DNA from 3 places in the Niveispirillum sp. GW835-FHT14G11 genome. Region 3 is predicted to be linked to each of the others. Evidence: riboswitches for the same ligand, from Rfam matches in the RefSeq annotation. Region 3 holds a riboswitch; each other region holds the start of a gene.
What was found. A riboswitch is a leader RNA that binds a small molecule or an ion and turns the genes downstream of it on or off. The one in region 3 is predicted to bind thiamine pyrophosphate.
Positions count from the first base shown of each region.

Region 1: another riboswitch for thiamine pyrophosphate. It lies ahead of thiO (glycine oxidase ThiO); the one in region 3 lies ahead of AC1Q7F_RS08785 (ABC transporter ATP-binding protein).
Region 2: another riboswitch for thiamine pyrophosphate. It lies ahead of thiC (phosphomethylpyrimidine synthase ThiC); the one in region 3 lies ahead of AC1Q7F_RS08785 (ABC transporter ATP-binding protein).

Region 1 covers NZ_JBXAFZ010000013.1:99,170-104,782, reverse strand. The annotation lists gene AC1Q7F_RS22875 (COX15/CtaA family protein) at 1-992, opposite strand, end outside; gene AC1Q7F_RS22870 (thiamine phosphate synthase) at 1,051-1,659, opposite strand; gene fmt (methionyl-tRNA formyltransferase) at 1,839-2,765, opposite strand; gene def (peptide deformylase) at 2,800-3,297, opposite strand; TPP riboswitch at 3,469-3,576, shown strand; gene thiO (glycine oxidase ThiO) at 3,569-4,717, shown strand; gene thiS (sulfur carrier protein ThiS) at 4,729-4,929, shown strand; gene AC1Q7F_RS22845 (thiazole synthase) at 4,931-5,613, shown strand, end outside.
Region 2 covers NZ_JBXAFZ010000020.1:37,574-43,186, reverse strand. The annotation lists gene ubiB (2-polyprenylphenol 6-hydroxylase) at 1-929, shown strand, start outside; gene AC1Q7F_RS27615 (ankyrin repeat domain-containing protein) at 932-2,413, opposite strand; TPP riboswitch at 2,538-2,666, shown strand; gene thiC (phosphomethylpyrimidine synthase ThiC) at 2,734-4,575, shown strand; gene AC1Q7F_RS27605 (YdcH family protein) at 4,645-4,812, opposite strand; gene AC1Q7F_RS27600 (UbiX family flavin prenyltransferase) at 5,028-5,613, shown strand, end outside.
Region 3 covers NZ_JBXAFZ010000004.1:53,075-58,687, forward strand. The annotation lists gene AC1Q7F_RS08770 (ATP-binding protein) at 1-537, shown strand, start outside; gene AC1Q7F_RS08775 (ABC transporter substrate-binding protein) at 538-1,479, opposite strand; gene AC1Q7F_RS08780 (ABC transporter permease) at 1,485-2,252, opposite strand; gene AC1Q7F_RS08785 (ABC transporter ATP-binding protein) at 2,249-3,013, opposite strand; TPP riboswitch at 3,006-3,110, opposite strand; gene AC1Q7F_RS08790 (hypothetical protein) at 3,234-3,479, shown strand; gene AC1Q7F_RS08795 (hypothetical protein) at 3,427-3,732, shown strand; gene AC1Q7F_RS08800 (acetoin utilization protein AcuC) at 3,794-4,954, shown strand; gene AC1Q7F_RS08805 (DUF192 domain-containing protein) at 4,992-5,489, shown strand.

The DNA.
Region 1 (5,613 bases), on a different contig from region 3:
ATGACCACCAGGGCCCCGCCCTGGTGGGCGGAGCCCAGCGCCACCGGGACCCCATGCAGCAGGGTGGTAATCCCCAGCACCACCTGTCCCCCGATGCCCAGCGCCAGCCAGAGCGCGGCACTTTTGGCCACGCCGGCCAAGTCGGCCCGCTGCCCCACCCGCCAGGCATAGGACAGCACGGCCAACGCCGTGGCGATGGCCAGCCAGCGATGGGTAAACTGCACGGCCGCCGTATTCTCCAGCAGGTTCAGCCAGAAGGGCGACAGGGTCCACATTTCCGGCGGCGCGAAATCCCCGTTCATCAGCGGCCAGGTGTTATAGGCAAAACCGGCATCCAGCCCCGCCACGAAGGCCCCCCAGACCACGGTGACCGACACCAGTGCCATGGCAGCCCAGCCATGGCGGCGCAAGCCCGCCCGGTCGGGCCGATGGACAGCACCGGGATGACGCAGGCCCAGCCCCGCCTGGATCAGCAGCCCATAGAGGATCAGGGCCATGGAAAGATGCAGGGCCAGCCGGTAATGGCTGACATCGGTGCGCACCGACAGGCCCGACTGCACCATGAACCAGCCGATGAACCCCTGCAGCCCACCCAGCAGGAACAGGCCCACCAGTTTGGGCAGCATGGCCCGCGTCACCCAGCCCTTCAGGGCGAACCAGGCCAAAGGCAGGGCGAAGGCGACACCGATCAGCCGGCCCCACAGGCGGTGGAACCATTCCCAGAAGAAGATCTGCTTGAACTCCGCCAGGCTCATGCCACGGTTCAGCACCTGATATTCCGGAATCTGCTTGTATTTCTCGAATTCCGCCAGCCATTGCGCCTCGTTCAGGGGCGGCAGGGCGCCGGTGATCGGCTTCCATTCGGTGATGGACAGGCCGCTTTCCGTCAGGCGGGTGATGGCCCCGATGATGGCCATGACAAACACCATCCCGGCGCAGAACAGCAGCCAGTTGGCGACGGCACGGGGACCGGAAGCAGAAGCGGCATTCATGACGGGCCGTTCGGTGGATGAAAGATGCGGCTGATATGGGGCCCTGCGGCCCCGCCGGTCAAATGCCGGGCTTGCGGCCCGGCGTCGCAGCCAGCAGCGATGCCATGGCAGACGGATCGCGCATCGGCCCGCCCATCACCGCCACCCCCGCCGCACCGGCGGCGATACAGTCACCGATATTGGCAGCATCCACGCCGCCCAGCGCCAGGGTGGGCAGGGGCAGCCCGGCCAGCATATCCGTTCCCAGGGCCGGCCCATATCCCGGCTTGGACGCCGTCAGGAAGATCGGGCTGAGCGTGGCATAGTCGGCACCGTCCCGTGCCGCCGCGATCACACCGTCCCGGTCATGGCAGGAGGCGCCGATCAGGGCATCCGTCCCCAGCAGGGCCCGCACGGCGGCGATGTCGGCCCCGTCGGGCAGATGCACTCCGTCGCACAGCGGGGCCAGCGACGCATCGCCATGCACGGTCAGGGTACCACCGATATCGGCGAGCAGCGGCTTCAGCGCCCGCAGCAGATCGGCCTGTTCGGCGGCGGACAGGTCCTTCTCCCGCAGACTGACCCACCGGCACCCGGCAGCCACACAGTCCGCCACCGCCGACACTAGCCCGCCCACGGCCTGCGTCCGGTCGGTGATCAGCAGCAGGGGCGGGTTGGGCAGGGGCATGGGGGCACCTTCGATCGATATCCCCCACCCCTCTTTCGTCATCCCGGCGAAAGCCGGGACCCAGGGGCCACGGGGAAACACTTGTATGGTTTGCGGCGATCAACGCTGCGGAAAGGTCGGGCTTGTGGCCCCTGGGTCCCGGCTTTCGCCGGGATGACGATTAAAAAACCTGGACGGCTTCAACCGATCAGCTTTCCCCCGATCCCATGCGGATATCCGCGCAGGAAGGCACCGCCATCGACCGGTCCCTTGCCCGGCCGCTGCACGCGGATCAGGCGCAAGGCGCCCTCGCCGCAGGCCAGGGTGGGGGCCCCGTCCAGCAGGGTACCCGGCTCGCCCTTGCCCTCCACGGGCAGGGTTTCCAGCACCTTCAGCTTCTCGCCATTGGCCAGATCGATCCAGGTACCGGGCCAGGGGGTCAGGCCGCGCACCTGCCGGTCCAGGTCCGCCGCCGGGCGGAACAGGTCCAGCCGCCCCTCGTCCTTGGTCAGCTTGGCGGCATAGGTCACGCCCGCTTCCGGCTGCGGCACCGGCTTCAGCGAACCGTCCGCGATGCCGGGCAGTGCTTCCACCATCAGCCGCGCGCCCATGTCAGCCAGCGCATCATGCAGGTCGGCGGCATTCATGCGGGGTGTGATCGCCACCCTGTCCGTCAGCAGCATGGCGCCGGTATCCAGTCCGGCATCCATCTGCATGATGGTCACGCCGGTTTCGGCATCCCCGGCCAGGATCGACCGCTGGATTGGGGCCGCCCCCCGCCAGCGCGGCAGCAGGCTGGCATGCACGTTGACGCAGCCCAGACGCGGCGCATCCAGGATCGGCTGCGGCAGGATCAGGCCATAGGCCGCGACGATGGCGCAATCCAGGTCAAGGGCGGCAAACGCCTCCTGTTCCTCGGCCTTGCGCAGACTTTTGGGCGTGCGCACCGGAATGCCCAGGGCTTCGGCCCGGCGATGCACGGGGCCGGCCTGCAATTGCTGGCCGCGCCCGGCGGGCCGCGGCGGCTGGGAATAGACGGCGATCACCTCATGCCCGGCAGCGACAAGGGCATCCAGAATACCGACGGAGAAATCCGGCGTGCCCATGAAGGCGAGACGCAGCGGCATGGGGAACCTTCCGGGCTATGGGGAACGGGTGTGCTTACTTCTTCGCCTTGTTGTACTTGCGCAGGATCATGTTGCGCTTCAGCGACGACAGATGGTCGATGAACAGCACGCCGTTCAGATGGTCGATCTCATGCTGGATGCAGGTGGCCAGCAGCCCGTCGGCATCCATCTCCCGCACCTCACCCGCCCGGTCGACATAGCGCACGCGCACCATCTTGGGTCGCGTCACGTCGGCATAGATCTCCGGGATGGACAGGCACCCTTCCTGGGTCACCGCCAGTTCGTCCGATGTCCAGAGCAGCTCGGGGTTGACCATGGCCATGGCGTCGCTGCGGTTTTCCGACACATCCACCACGATCAGCCGTTCCAGCAACCCGATCTGCGGGGCGGCCAGACCGATGCCCGGCGCCTTGTACATGGTCTCCAGCATGTCATCCATCAGGCCCACCACGCGGCCATCGACATTGGTCAACGGCTTGCACTTGGTCTTCAGGCGGGTGTCGGGAATGGTCAGGATGGGCAGCAGCGACATGGGGAGTTCCGGGGCTCAGGAAGGCGAACGGGACACAAAGTCCCTCATAGGGCAGATATGCGCGCGAGCGGCCAATGGTCAAGCGCGATCCCGGCGGGGCGGAATTGCCGCGTTGCATCCCCTTGGGCCTCATCCCCTTGCAATCCGTCCATGACAGGCCCATGACATAGCGCATGGACCCTGGGGTGCCGCATGGCCTATCCGGTCGCGCGGCTGAGATCACACCCATAGAACCTGATCCGGGTCATGCCGGCGAAGGGAGAAGGCGGAAATGACGCTACATCGCACCACGGAAAAGCCGCGCGTCGCCATCATCGGCGGCGGCATCATCGGCATGTCCATCGGCTGGCGCCTGGCCCAGGCCGGGGCCCGGGTCGATATCTATGAGAAGGCCAAGGCCGGCCAAGCCGCCAGCCGCGCCGCCGCCGGCATGCTGGCCGCCGGCGTGGAGGCGGAGCCGGGCGAACAGCGCCTGCTGCCCTTGTGCCTGGAAAGCCAGGCCCGCTGGCCGGACTTCGCGCAGGAGCTGGCGGCGCTGACCGGCCTGCCCGTGGGCCTGCGGACCGAGGGGACGCTGGTGGTGGCCAGCACCCGCGATGAGGTGGAACTGCTGCGGTCGAACTATGAGTTCCAGCGCGGACTGGGCCTGGACCTTGTCTGGCTGACCGGCGCGCAGGCCAAGGAGCGGGAACCGTTCCTGAACCCGCGCACCGCCGCCGGCATCTACAGCGCCAAGGACGGGCAGGTGGATAACCGCCTGGCCAGCGCCGCGCTGCGCGTGGCCCTGGAACGGACCGGGGCCCGTCTGCATGAAGGTGTGGAGGCCACGGGCCTGGATGTGCAGGGCGGCCGCGTGCGGGGCGTGGTGCTGGGCGACCGGGTGGTGCCGGCCGATCAGGTGGTGATCGCCGCCGGCGCCTGGTCGCGCCTGGTGCCCGGTCAGGCCAGCCCGCCGCCGGTGCGGCCGGTGAAGGGCCAGATGATGTCGCTCGCCATGGACCCGGCCCATCCGCTGTTGACCCATGTCGTCTGGGCGCCCAAATGCTATCTGGTGCCCCGCGCCGACGGCACCCTGATCATCGGGGCGACGACGGAGGAGAAGGGGTTCGACGCCCAGATGACGGCCGGCGGGGTGCTGGCCCTGCTGGACGCCGCCTGGCGCGCCCTGCCGGGGGTGGAGGAACTGCCCATCCGCGAGATGTGGACGGGCCTGCGCCCCGGAAGCCGCGATGATGCGCCGATCCTGGGGGCAGCTCCCGGCCTGGATGGGCTGGTACTGGCCACCGGCCATCACCGCAACGGCATCCTGCTGGCCCCGATCACGGCGGATGCAATATCCGCCCTGGTCCTGACGGGCCGCACCGACCCGCATATCGCCCCGTTCGGGGCCGACCGTTTCAACGCCGCCCGCGCGGCGTGAAGGATGGAAACATGATCATGATCAATGGCCGCACCATCGTGCCCGACGATTACGCCCTGACCGCCGTGATGGCGGCGGACGGGATCGATGCGGGTGCGCGCGGCATCGCCGTGGCCGTCAATGACAGTGTCGTGCCGCGCGGCCGCTGGGCCGATACGGTGCTCTCCCCCGGCGACCGGGTGGAAATCGTCAAGGTTCTGCAAGGTGGTTGAGATGAAGGATCCACTGAAGATCGCCGGCCAAAGCTTCCGGTCGCGCCTGTTCCTGGGCAGCGCCGGTTATCCCAACCAGCAGGTGTTCCTGGACAGTCTGGACGCCTCGGGTGCTGAAATCCTGACCGTCTCCGTCCGGCGCGCCGACCTGACCGGCTATGGCGAGGGCTTGCTGGATCTGGTGGCAGGCCGAGTCTGGCTGCTACCCAACACCGCCGGCTGTTCCACGGTGAAGGATGCCGTGCTGACCGCGCAGCTGGCGCGCGAGGCGATGGACACCAACTGGATCAAGCTGGAACTGATCGGCGACCGCGAGACGCTGTATCCCGACGTGGAACAGTTGCTGCGCGCCGCGGACGAGCTGGTGCGTGACGGGTTCGTGGTCCTGCCCTATTGCACCGACGATCCCATCATCTGCCGCCGGCTGGCCGATATCGGCTGCGCCGCCGTCATGCCGCTGGGGGCACCGATCGGCACCGGCCTGGGCATCCTGAACCCTTACAATATCGAAACGATCTGCCGGAACAGCCTCGTTCCCGTCGTGCTGGATGCCGGTATCGGCACGGCCAGCGACGCGGCCCTGGCCATGGAGCTGGGCTGCGACGCGGTGCTGCTGAACACTGCCGTATCGAAAAGTATCGATCCCGTAATGATGGCCGCTGCCATGCGCGCCGGCGTGGAAGG
Region 2 (5,613 bases), on a different contig from region 3:
AGGCGGCGGCGGCTTCCGAGCTGGCGGAGAATTTCAGCGGCGACGCGACGTTCGGCGTGCCCGGCATCGACTGGGACCGTACCGCCAGGCGGGTGATGACCCAGGAACGCATCATCGGCTTTTCCATCGACCGGGTGGAGGAGATCCGCGCTGCCGGGCTGCAGACCGACCGGCTGCTGGCCCATGCGGCGGACGCTTTTTTCAACCAGGTGTTCCGCGACGGCTTCTTCCATGCCGACATGCATCCCGGCAACATGTTCGTGACGCCGCAGGGAAGGCTGATCGCGGTCGATTTCGGCATCATGGGCCGTATCGACCGGCAGACGCGGCTCTATCTGGCCGACATGCTGATCGGATTTCTGAACCGCGACTATGATCTGGTGGCCAAGGTGCATTTCGATGCCGGGTTCGTGCCGGCGACCCAGGATCAGGAACTGTTCAAGCAGGCCGTGCGCTCCATCGGGGAGCCGCTGCATGGGCGACCCTTGTCCGACATCTCCGTGGGCCGCTTGCTGGCCCAGATGTTCGCGGTCACGGAAAAGTTCCAGATGGAGACGCAGCCGCAATTGCTGCTGCTGCAGAAAAGCATGCTGACGGCGGAGGGCATGGGCCGCGTCCTGAACCCGCATGTGAACATGTGGGAACTGGCCCGCCCCCTGATCACAAGCTGGATGATTGAGAACCGGGGGCCGGAGGCGCGCGTCGCCGACATTCTGACCAACGTCACGGGCATTGCGCGTCGCCTGCCGGCGCTGGTCCGCGACCTGGAACAGGCGGCCAATATGCTGGTCGATGGCGGTGGCCTGCGCCTGCATCCCGAGTCGGTGGCCGTGCTGGCGGCCTCGCGTGAGCGGGAAGGGCGGCGCTGGCGCCGGCTGGGCTGGGCCGCCTTGGCTCTGGCGGCGGGTCTGGTGGCGGCGCTGTCCTGAAATCAGCTGCCGAGCAGGACGGTGGCCCGGCGTCGGTCTTCGCCAGTCAATAGCTTGTTCTCGGAAACGGGCCCCTTGCCATTAAGATAGTCGAGCGGGGTGGCACCCTCGTCATCCTTCGCGGCCGGGTTGGCTCCAGCCTTCAGCAAGGCCTCGATTACCGGGAGGCTGGCATTGGCGGCGGCATAATGCAGGGCGGTACGCTCACCATGCTTGATGTAGTCCCATTCCGCCGTCGCGTTGGTTGTTGCCGTTACTTCAGCTTTGTTGGCAATCAACCAATTCACCGCCGGTAGAAGGTCGAACTGCGCCGCAGTCATCAGGGGTGTTTTACCGAAATCGTTGCGCGTGTCTATGCCGCCGACGATGGAATGGGCCGCGATCATTGGCAGCAGATCGGCCCGGGCGACGGCGATGTGCATGATCGGGTCTGGGGCTATTTCTCCTTCGTTGGCGCAGAACTTGATCACGTCGGATTCGATAGACCAAATATCTGTTATCTGTGCCAATGCTTTGCGGATTTCCTCCTCCGGTGCGCCGTCAAGAAGCAGTTCGCGCAGACTACTGCCGTCAGGGTTGCGACATCCACCGATGGCGATGCTATCAAGGGCGCTGCCTATACCTTGGAAGGCCTCACCAAGGGGGCGGTCGATGTATCTTGCTATGCCTTCCATGGCGGTAACATAAGCGCCATGGATTCTGGCCTCTAATTGATGGTTGTAGAGGGACAAATACCCCCAAGATTTATAGGGGCTTGGGAGATTGGCCGGATCATAGTCTCCTCCAGTGAATTTGAAATCCCGTAGCTTTATTTTTTCGATCGCAAAGCTTTGGCGCTTGGCCATTCCATATCTGGATGATCCTGACATCGTAGCATTATTATAGATCACGTCAGCAGCGTCGGCTAAATTCCGGAATTGTTCCACGGCTTCTGTCGGAAAGCCCCTGATCTCCCCCCGGCCCCACTCACAACCGGAACGTGGTGTGTAATTATCCATACCGGATCCGAACATTGGTGCCGTCGCAACCAGAAGGTCCGGCTTCTTCAGGAGGATCCCACAGGGTATCAGGTACGAAGCTGTTGACCTGTTGGTCGCCAAGTCCGAGAGGGACGCTAGCTGTACCGTTGGGATCAGACTTTCCGACGTGCCGTCATAAGTTGGTGGCATGCCGGGCAATCGGGCCAAAGATTCTTCCGGGATCTGCTTCCAAGCCTCCGCAGCGATCAACTGGCTCAAATTGTCTATCTCGGCGTCCCGCTCCGGGCGGGCATCGCGGAAGCTGTGCAAGAACAGCATCAGGTCCAGCCTTGCCAGCCAAACGTCCTGGTGTGCCCGCATCAGCGCTTCAGCTTGATCTTGATGGCTCTCCAGTTCCTCTATGGCCGACTCATATTCGGGGGGCAGTGACGCTCCCTGTCCTTGGGCGGCGATAGCAAAGCTCATGATGAGCAATGCAGCGACGGTTAGATTGCGCAGGCCCAAGATCGCTTTCCCTCGGGAGAGTATCGATTATCTTTTACATCTTATCAGGGGCGAGCGAATACGAACAGCATCGCCGCGTCAACTACCCACCCTTGACACCCCGCCCCATCGTCCCGCACTTTCCATCCCGTCCAAGGGGAACCCCGGCAAGGGGCTGAGACACCGTATGGACCGCTTGAGGGCGGCACCGGCGCGGGAACCCTTCGAACCTGATCCGGGTCGTACCGGCGTAGGGATGGAAGCATAGGGGCCCCGTCTGCCCCAAACGTGCCGCCGCACCCCGTGCGCATGCCCGGATCTCCATATCAAGGGAGGTCCAAATGCCAGATACCAACATTACCGATCCCGAATTTCGCGTGACCACCGGCCCGCTGCCGGCGTCGCGCAAGGTGCATATGGCGGGAGAGCGCTTTCCCGACATCCGCGTCGCCATGCGCGAGATCGACCTGTCGCCCAGCGCCAATGAGCCGCCGGTGCGTGTCTATGACCCGTCGGGGTCCTATACCGACCCGGATGTGCGCACCGACATCCGCCAGGGACTGGCGGAGCTGCGCCGGTCCTGGGTGGAAGCGCGCGGCGATGTCGAGGCGTATGAGGGGCGTGAGGTGAAGCCGGAGGATAATGGCTTGGTACGGGGGCAGGAGAGCCCCGTACCGCTGTTCGACCGGGCAAGCCGCCGGCCGCTGCGCGCCCGGCCGGGCGCCAATGTCAGCCAGCTTCATTATGCCCGCAAAGGCATCATCACGGCGGAAATGGAATATGTCGCCATCCGTGAAAACCTGGGGCGGCAGCGGCTGGCCGAACAGGCGGCCCGCGATGGCGAGGATTTCGGGGCCAGCATTCCCGATTACGTGACCCCGGAATTCGTGCGGGACGAGATCGCGCGGGGCCGCGCCATCATTCCCAACAATATCAATCACCCGGAGACGGAGCCGATGATTATCGGCCGGAACTTCCTGGTGAAGATCAATGCCAATATCGGCAATTCCGCCGTCACCTCCTCGGTCGCGGATGAGGTGGATAAGCTGGTCTGGGCCATCCGTTGGGGTGCGGATACGGTTATGGACCTGTCCACGGGCCGCAATATCCACACGATCCGGGAATGGATCATCCGCAATAGTCCCGTGCCCATCGGCACGGTGCCGATCTATCAGGCGCTGGAGAAGGTCAATGGCAAGGCCGAGGACCTGACCTGGGAACTGTTCCGCGACACGCTGATCGAGCAGGCCGAACAGGGGGTGGATTATTTCACCATTCATGCTGGCGTGCGGCTGGCCCATATCCCGCTGACGGCCAAACGGGTGACGGGCATCGTCAGCCGGGGCGGGTCGATCATGGCCAAATGGTGCCTGGCCCACCACAAGGAGAATTTCCTCTACACCCATTTCGACGAGATCTGCGAGATCATGAAGGCGTATGACATCGCCTTCTCCCTGGGTGACGGTCTGCGCCCCGGCAGCATTGCCGATGCCAATGACGCCGCCCAGTTCGCGGAGCTGGACACGCTGGGCGAGCTGACCCAGATCGCCTGGAAGCATGATGTGCAGGTGATGATCGAAGGGCCGGGCCATGTGCCCATGCACAAGATCAAGGCCAACATGGACAAGCAGCTGAAGGTTTGTGGCGAGGCGCCGTTCTACACGCTGGGGCCCCTGACCACCGACATCGCGCCGGGCTATGACCACATCACCAGCGGCATCGGGGCCGCCATGATCGGCTGGTTCGGCACCTCCATGCTCTGCTATGTCACGCCCAAGGAACATCTGGGCCTGCCCGACCGCGACGATGTGAAGGTGGGGGTGATCACCTATAAGCTGGCCGCCCATGCCGCCGATCTGGCCAAGGGCCATCCCGGCGCCCAGGAACGCGACGATGCCCTGTCACGGGCCCGGTTCGAGTTCCGCTGGCGCGACCAGTTCAACCTGTCGCTGGACCCGGAGACGGCGGAGAAATATCACGACCAAACCCTGCCGGCGGAAGGCGCCAAGCTGGCGCATTTCTGCTCCATGTGCGGGCCGAAATTCTGCTCCATGAAGATCACGCAGGAAGTGCGCGATTATGCAGCCGCCCAGGAGGGGATGGCCGCCATGTCGGCGACCTTCAAGGAGAAGGGGGGACAGGTGTATCTGTCGGACAGGCCGATCCCGGAAGATCATCATTAAAGTAAAAAAGCCCCCGTCCGGCATTCGGACGGGGGCCTTTTCTCTGGCCGTTCGGGGCCGGAAATGCCGTCAGGCGCGGGCCAGGCGGTCCATTTCCTCCTTCACGCGCAATTTTTCCATTTTCAGGCGGGTCAGGGTCGTCGTGTCGGGCAAGGGACGGCGGGATTCCATCCGCACCTCCCGATCCAGGCTTTCATGCTTGGTGCGCAGCGATTCAACACGCTCGGGGAACAACATACGGCCTCTCCTTCTGTAACGATGGAACAACGGACCTGTCTGGTTGTTGGTACCTGAAACGCGGCTTGGCCTTTCCTGATGGACAAAACATGGATCACGATCCTGACATGGAATCGTTATCCGCGGCTCTATGCATATGGATAGGGTAGTGGGGTTTTTCGAGGGGCGGATTAGCCACCCTGGACGAAAACCATCGGGGGCGTTACATCACCTCCATGGCAGATATCCTCCCAAAGCCGGCCGGTTCTTCCGGTCCTGACCAGTACCCGGCGGCAGCACCGCCCCGACGGATGATTGTCGGGATCAGCGGGGCGTCGGGCATTGTTTACGGCATATGCCTGCTTGAAACGTTACGCCGGCTGGGCATCGAATCCCACCTCGTAATGAGCAGGTCTGCCGAGGTGACCTCTGCGCACGAGTCGGGGCTGAAGGTGGCCGAGATCCGGGCGCTGGCCGATGTCACCTATGCCGCCACCGATATCGGGGCCGCCGTTTCGTCGGGCAGCTTCCGAACGATGGGCATGATCGTCGCGCCTTGTTCGGTGCGGTCGATGTCGGAGATCGCGTCGGGGGTTACCAGCTCGCTGCTGACCCGCGCGGCGGACGTGGTGCTGAAGGAGCGGCGGCGGCTGGTGCTGATGCTGCGCGAGACGCCGCTGCATCTGGGCCATATCCGCACCATGGCGGCGGTGACGGAGATGGGGGCCATCATCTATCCGCCCGTCCCCGCCTTCTATGCCAATCCGCAAAGCCTGGAGGAGATGGTTGACCACACGATCGGGCGCGTGCTGGATCTGTTCG
Region 3 (5,613 bases):
GCGGAGGTGGAGGAGCTGAAGGCCGACGTGGCCGAGATGCAGGTGATGATCGACGGCTACCTCTCCTTTGCCAGGGGGGATGGCGAGGAGGAGGAGCGGCAGGTGGACCTGTCGCTGCTGCTGGCCGAGATCGCGGGCAATGCAAGGCGGGAGGGGGCGCGGCTGACGCTGGACCCGATGGTGACGCAGGGCGAAGCGGTGGTGCTGCCGCTGCGTCTGTTGTCGCTGCGCCGCTGCCTGACCAACCTGATCGGCAATGCCGCGCGCTATGGGCGGCATGTCTGGATCAGCCTGGAGCGGCGGGGCAATTTCGTGGAAATCCTGATCGACGATGACGGGCCGGGCATTCCCGATGATCAGCGCGATGCGGTGTTCCGCCCCTTCTTCCGGCTGGAGCCGTCGCGCAACCAGAAGACCGGCGGCGTGGGCCTGGGCCTGACCATCGCCCGCGACATCGCCCGGCGCCATGGCGGCGACGTCATCCTGCGCGACAGCCCGCAGAAGGGCTTGCGGGCTGTCGTGCGGCTGCCGCTGTGATCACTTCACTTCCACGGCATATGTCGCCACGTCCGGCGTGGTCTTGATCAGGCTGCGGGCCTTCAGAAACTGGGCGAAACGCGCGTACCGGGCGTTGTCCAGCGCGCGGGGGCTGTGGGCGAAGCGGGCCACGCTGTCCTTCCAGGCGCGCTTGTTCAGCTCCGTATCCAGATCCTTGCGGCCCTTGATGAACAGGGCCCAGGCGGCGTCCGGATGGTTGATCAGGTATTGGGTGCCGCGTTCCACCGCGTTCAGGAAGCGGCCGATGCGCGGGTCGTTCACTTTGTTCCTGGCGGTGATGAACACCAGCTCGTCATAGGCGGGCACGCCCTCTTCCTCGGGGAAAAAGGCGCGGCCTTGCTTGTTCTCGATCGCCATCTGGTTCAGTTCGAAATTGCGGTAGCCCCCGACAATGGCATCCACCTGGCCCGCGAACAGGGCCGGAGACAGGGAGAAATTGACGTTGACCAGGGTGACATCCTTCAGGGACAGGCCGTGTTTTTCCAGCATGGCGCCCAGCAGCGCATCCTCGAACCCGCCGACGGAGAAGCCGATCTTCTTGCCCTTCAGATCCTTGATGGACCTGATAGGGCCATCCTTCAGGACAATGACGGTGTTGAGCGGCGTGGCCACCAGGGTGCCGACGCGCACCACGGGCAAGCCGGCATCGACCTGCAGGTGCAATTGCGGCTGATAGGAGATGGCGATGTCGCCCTGGCCGGCGGCCACCAGGCGCGGCGGATCGTTGGGGTCGGCCGGGGCGATCATCTCCACCGCCAGCCCTTCATCCTTGAAATAGCCCTGTTCCTGCGCCACGTAGAGCGGCCCATGGTCGGGGTTCACGAACCAGTCCAGCAGCACCGTCATCTTGTCCTGGGCCATGGCGGGCAGGGCGGCACCCGCCATGGTGGCGGCCACGGCCATCGCCCGCATCCAACGCATCTTCATTATGTGTCTTCCTTGCTCATCACGCTGTCGGGAAGCCAGGGCATGGCCCGGCGTAACATCACATCCACCAGCAGCCACAGGCCGACGGCCAGCAGCGCCAGGATGAAAAGAGCGGCGAAGGCCAAATCGGTCTGTACCCGCGCCGTGGCATGCAACATCAGATAGCCCAGCCCCGCCGACGCCCCCACCCATTCGCCCACTACAGCCCCGATGGGTGCCACGGCGGCGGCCATGCGCAGGCCGGAACCCAGGGCGGGCAATGCTGCCGGCACCCGGATATGGCGCAGCAGGGTCCAGGGCGTGGCCCCCATGGTCCGCGCCAGATCCAGCCAGCCGGGATCGGTGCGCCGCAAGCCATCATAGAAGCTGGCGGTGACGGGGAAGAAGATGATCAGGGTAGCCATCGCCACCTTGGACGCCATGCCATAGCCCAGCCACAGTACCAGCAGGGGTGCGATGGCGAAGACCGGCACCGCCTGGCTGGCCAGCAGCAGCGGCAGCAGCCAGCGCCGTGCTGCCTGCAACGCCGTCAGGGCCAGGGCCGCCAGCCCGCCGCAGAGCGTGCCCAACATCAGGCCCAGCACGATCTCCAGGCCCGTATAACCCGCATGCCGGGCCAGCAGCGCGTAATCTTCCCACAGACGCACGGCCACTCGTTCCGGACCCGGAAGGATATAGTGCGGCAGTTCTGCAAGCCGGACCAGCAGCGTCCAGGCCAGCAGCAAACCGGCCAGGGTGGTCAATCCCCGCAGGATACGCCCGGTCATGCGGTACCCCCGCGCAGGCGGGACAGCAGCTGACCCTGCAGGGACAGCAGGGCCGGCAGATCGGGCGGGCGGGGCGTGGCGCCGGATGGGATGATGGCATCGGACAAGCGCACCGGATTGCCGGACAGGACCAGCACCTGATGGCCCAGGCGCAGCGCCTCCATCGGGTCATGGGTGACCATGATCACGGTGCGCCCGGTCAGCAGGCCGGCCGCCAGATCCTGCATATCCAGCCTGTTGATGGCATCCAGGGCCGAGAAGGGCTCGTCCATCAGCACGATGGGCCGATCCTCGAACAGGGTGCGGGCCAATGCTGTGCGCTGGCGCATGCCGCCGGACAGGGCGTCGGGCCGCTGCCTTTCCCAGCCGTCCAGCCCCACCGCCGCCAGCAGGGCCATGGCCCGGTCGCGGATGATGGCGTCCAGCCGGACCCCGCGCAGCTTTGCCCCCAGCATGACATTGTCCAGGACGGGGGCCCAGGGCAGCAGCAGGTCCTGCTGCCCCATCCAGGCGATGCGGCCGGCGACGGGCATTCCGTCATCGGCGGTGACGGTGCCTTCCCCCGGCAGCAGCCCGGCGATGCGGCGCAGCAGGCTGGACTTGCCCACGCCGCTGGGGCCCAGAAGGCAGGTGGTCTGTCCCGCCGGTGCCGTCAGGTCCAGGCCCGTGAACAGCGTTTGCCCGCAAAACGCGATGGCGGCGTCACGGACATGGATGGCAGGGGCGGGCGGGGCCGCGCGCGGTCCCGATGGTTCATTCATGGGTCACTGTCCCTACGCCGGTATCAGCCGGATCAGGTTCCAGGGGTCGTCCCGTACAGGACCTCTCAGCCGACAATCGGCTCCCCCCAGTGAGGTGGGTTGGTTATGGCAAACACAGGGCAGTCCCGCAAGGTTAATGGTACCCTGGGGAAGCCGGTGACGGTGCTTGCGGGTACGCGCTGTCTGATGTCAAATCCGGGTGTCTGGAATGGGAGATACCATGCGCAAGTCCCTGATTCTCGTGACCTTCCTGTCGGCCCTGGCCCTGCCGGCCCATGCCGCCACCTTGCCCGAGGGGCCGGCCCTGCGGGTGGCCATCGAGAAGTCGGATGCCGACTTCTTCGCGCTGTTCTTCGAAGGCTGCGACCCCGATCGCCTCGCCACCATGCTGATGCCTGATTTCGAGATGTATCATGACAAGGGCGGAGAGGTGGCGCGCCGCTGCCCCCTTCGTGGCGGAATATAAGAAAGGTTGTGAGGAGAAGAAGAAGCCGGATGCCTGGCGGTCGCGTCGCGAACTGGTGGCCGGCACCATGACCCTGCATCCTATCGCCGGCATCGGCGTGATCGAGCAGGGCGACCATGTGTTCTATGAACGCAAGGGCGACGGGCCGGAGAAGCGGGTGGGCAAGGCCCGCTTCACCCAGCGCTGGCGGCTGGAGCCCGATGGTTGGAAGCTCTCCCGCGTCTTCTCCTACGATCATGAGGCCGTGAAATAACGTCGCGGGTGGTGCGGTGCGGCTTGTTCCCTTTCGCGCTGCGGCATAGGATCGGGTCATCATGCCCGACAGCGCCACCCTGTCCGAACCCGCCCCTGCATTGCGACGCGACGCGATGGCCTGTCCGCTTTATCTTGGCGGTGAAATCTATCGCCATTCCAGCTATGGCAGGAAGCATCCGCTGTCCATCCCGCGCGTCACGGTCGCGACCGACCTGATCCGTGCCATGGGCTGGCTGGATGATGCCGCCTATGTGGACAGCCCGCAGGCCACCCCGGAGCAACTGGCCCGGTTCCATGACCGCGATTATATCGCCGCGGTTCAGCGGGCCGAGCGTGACCAGCGCGTGGACCTGGACACGGCCCTGCGTTACGCATTGGGCAAGCTGGAAAACCCGGTCTTTCCGGAAATGTACCGCCGCCCGGCCATCGCCGCTGGTGCCGCGATTATGGCCGCCGATCTGGTGCGTGATGGCGGGGTGGTGCACTCCCCGGCCAGCGGTACCCACCATGCCCGGCCCGGACGGGCCAGCGGCTTCTGCTTCTTCAACGCCCCGGTGCTTGGCATCATGGCCCTGCTGGACCAGGGGCTGGACCGCATCCTCTATGTGGATCTGGACGCCCATCATGGCGACGGGGTGCAGGATGCCTTTCATGATGATGAACGCGTCCTGACCATCTCCACCCATGAGGAGGGGCGGTGGCCCTATACGGGCAAGCTGGCGGACCGGGCCGGCGGCATGGCCCGTAATATCCCGCTGCCCGCCGGCCTGAATGATGACGAGTTCCGCCATGTGGTGGAGGAGGCGATCATTCCGCTGGCCGTGGCGTTCCGGCCGCAGGCCATGATGATCCAGACCGGTGCCGATGCCCTGGCCGACGATCCGCTCTCCCGCCTGTCCTTGTCCAACCGCGCCCTGTGGCGGGCGGTGGGCGATCTGGTGGGGTTGGCGCCGCGCACCATCGTGGTGGGTGGTGGTGGTTACAATCCCTGGTCGGTGGGCCGCGCCTGGGCCGGTATCTGGGCCGTGCTGAACGGTATCGACCCGACGCCGGCCGAACTGACGCCGGCGGGGGTCCAGGTGCTGAAATCCCTGACCTGGGACCGGCGCGAAGGGCGCAACCCGCCGGCCCGCTGGTTCCACACCCTGGCCGATGCCCCGCATGAAGGCCCGATCCGCGACATGGTGCGGCAGGCGACGGCGGCCGTGCGCGATCTGTGATAGGATGCGCGCCAGTCTCATCCTTTCGGGAACCATCATGCTGCTGCGTCGTCTGGCCTTCGCCCTGCTGCTGTCCCTGACCCCGGCCCTGCTGCCGGCCACGATCCCCGCCGCCCTGGCCCAGATGGGGCCGCAGACCGGCCTGAACCGCGATAGCCTGGTCGTGGAAAGCAAGGGCGGGCGGCGCCACACCTTCAATGTCGATCTGGCCCTGACCCCACAGCAGCAGGCCACCGGCCTGATGTTCGTGGAGAAGATGGAGGATGAGCGGGGGATGCTGTTCCTCAACGAGCGGGAGAGCCGGCTTTCCTTCTGGATGAAGAACACGCTGATCCCGCTGGATATCATCTTCGTCGATGCCAACGGCTATATCCTGAACATCCAGCATGGCAAGCCGCATGACCCGACGCCGCTGCCGTCGGCGGGGCTGGCCATCGCCGTTCTGGAAATCAATGGCGGGCTGGCCGGCAAGCTGGGCATCAAGCCGGGTGACCGGCTGCTGCATCCGGCTTTCGGCGTCAAGCGCCCGAATTGAAGCCGTTTCAGCTTCTTCAGACGCCGATGCCGCGCCCGTTACCGCCGGAAAGATGAAAATCGCCCCGGTCATGCGACATACGGGCAACTCACTATCGGAGATACCCCGAACCCGCACATTTCCT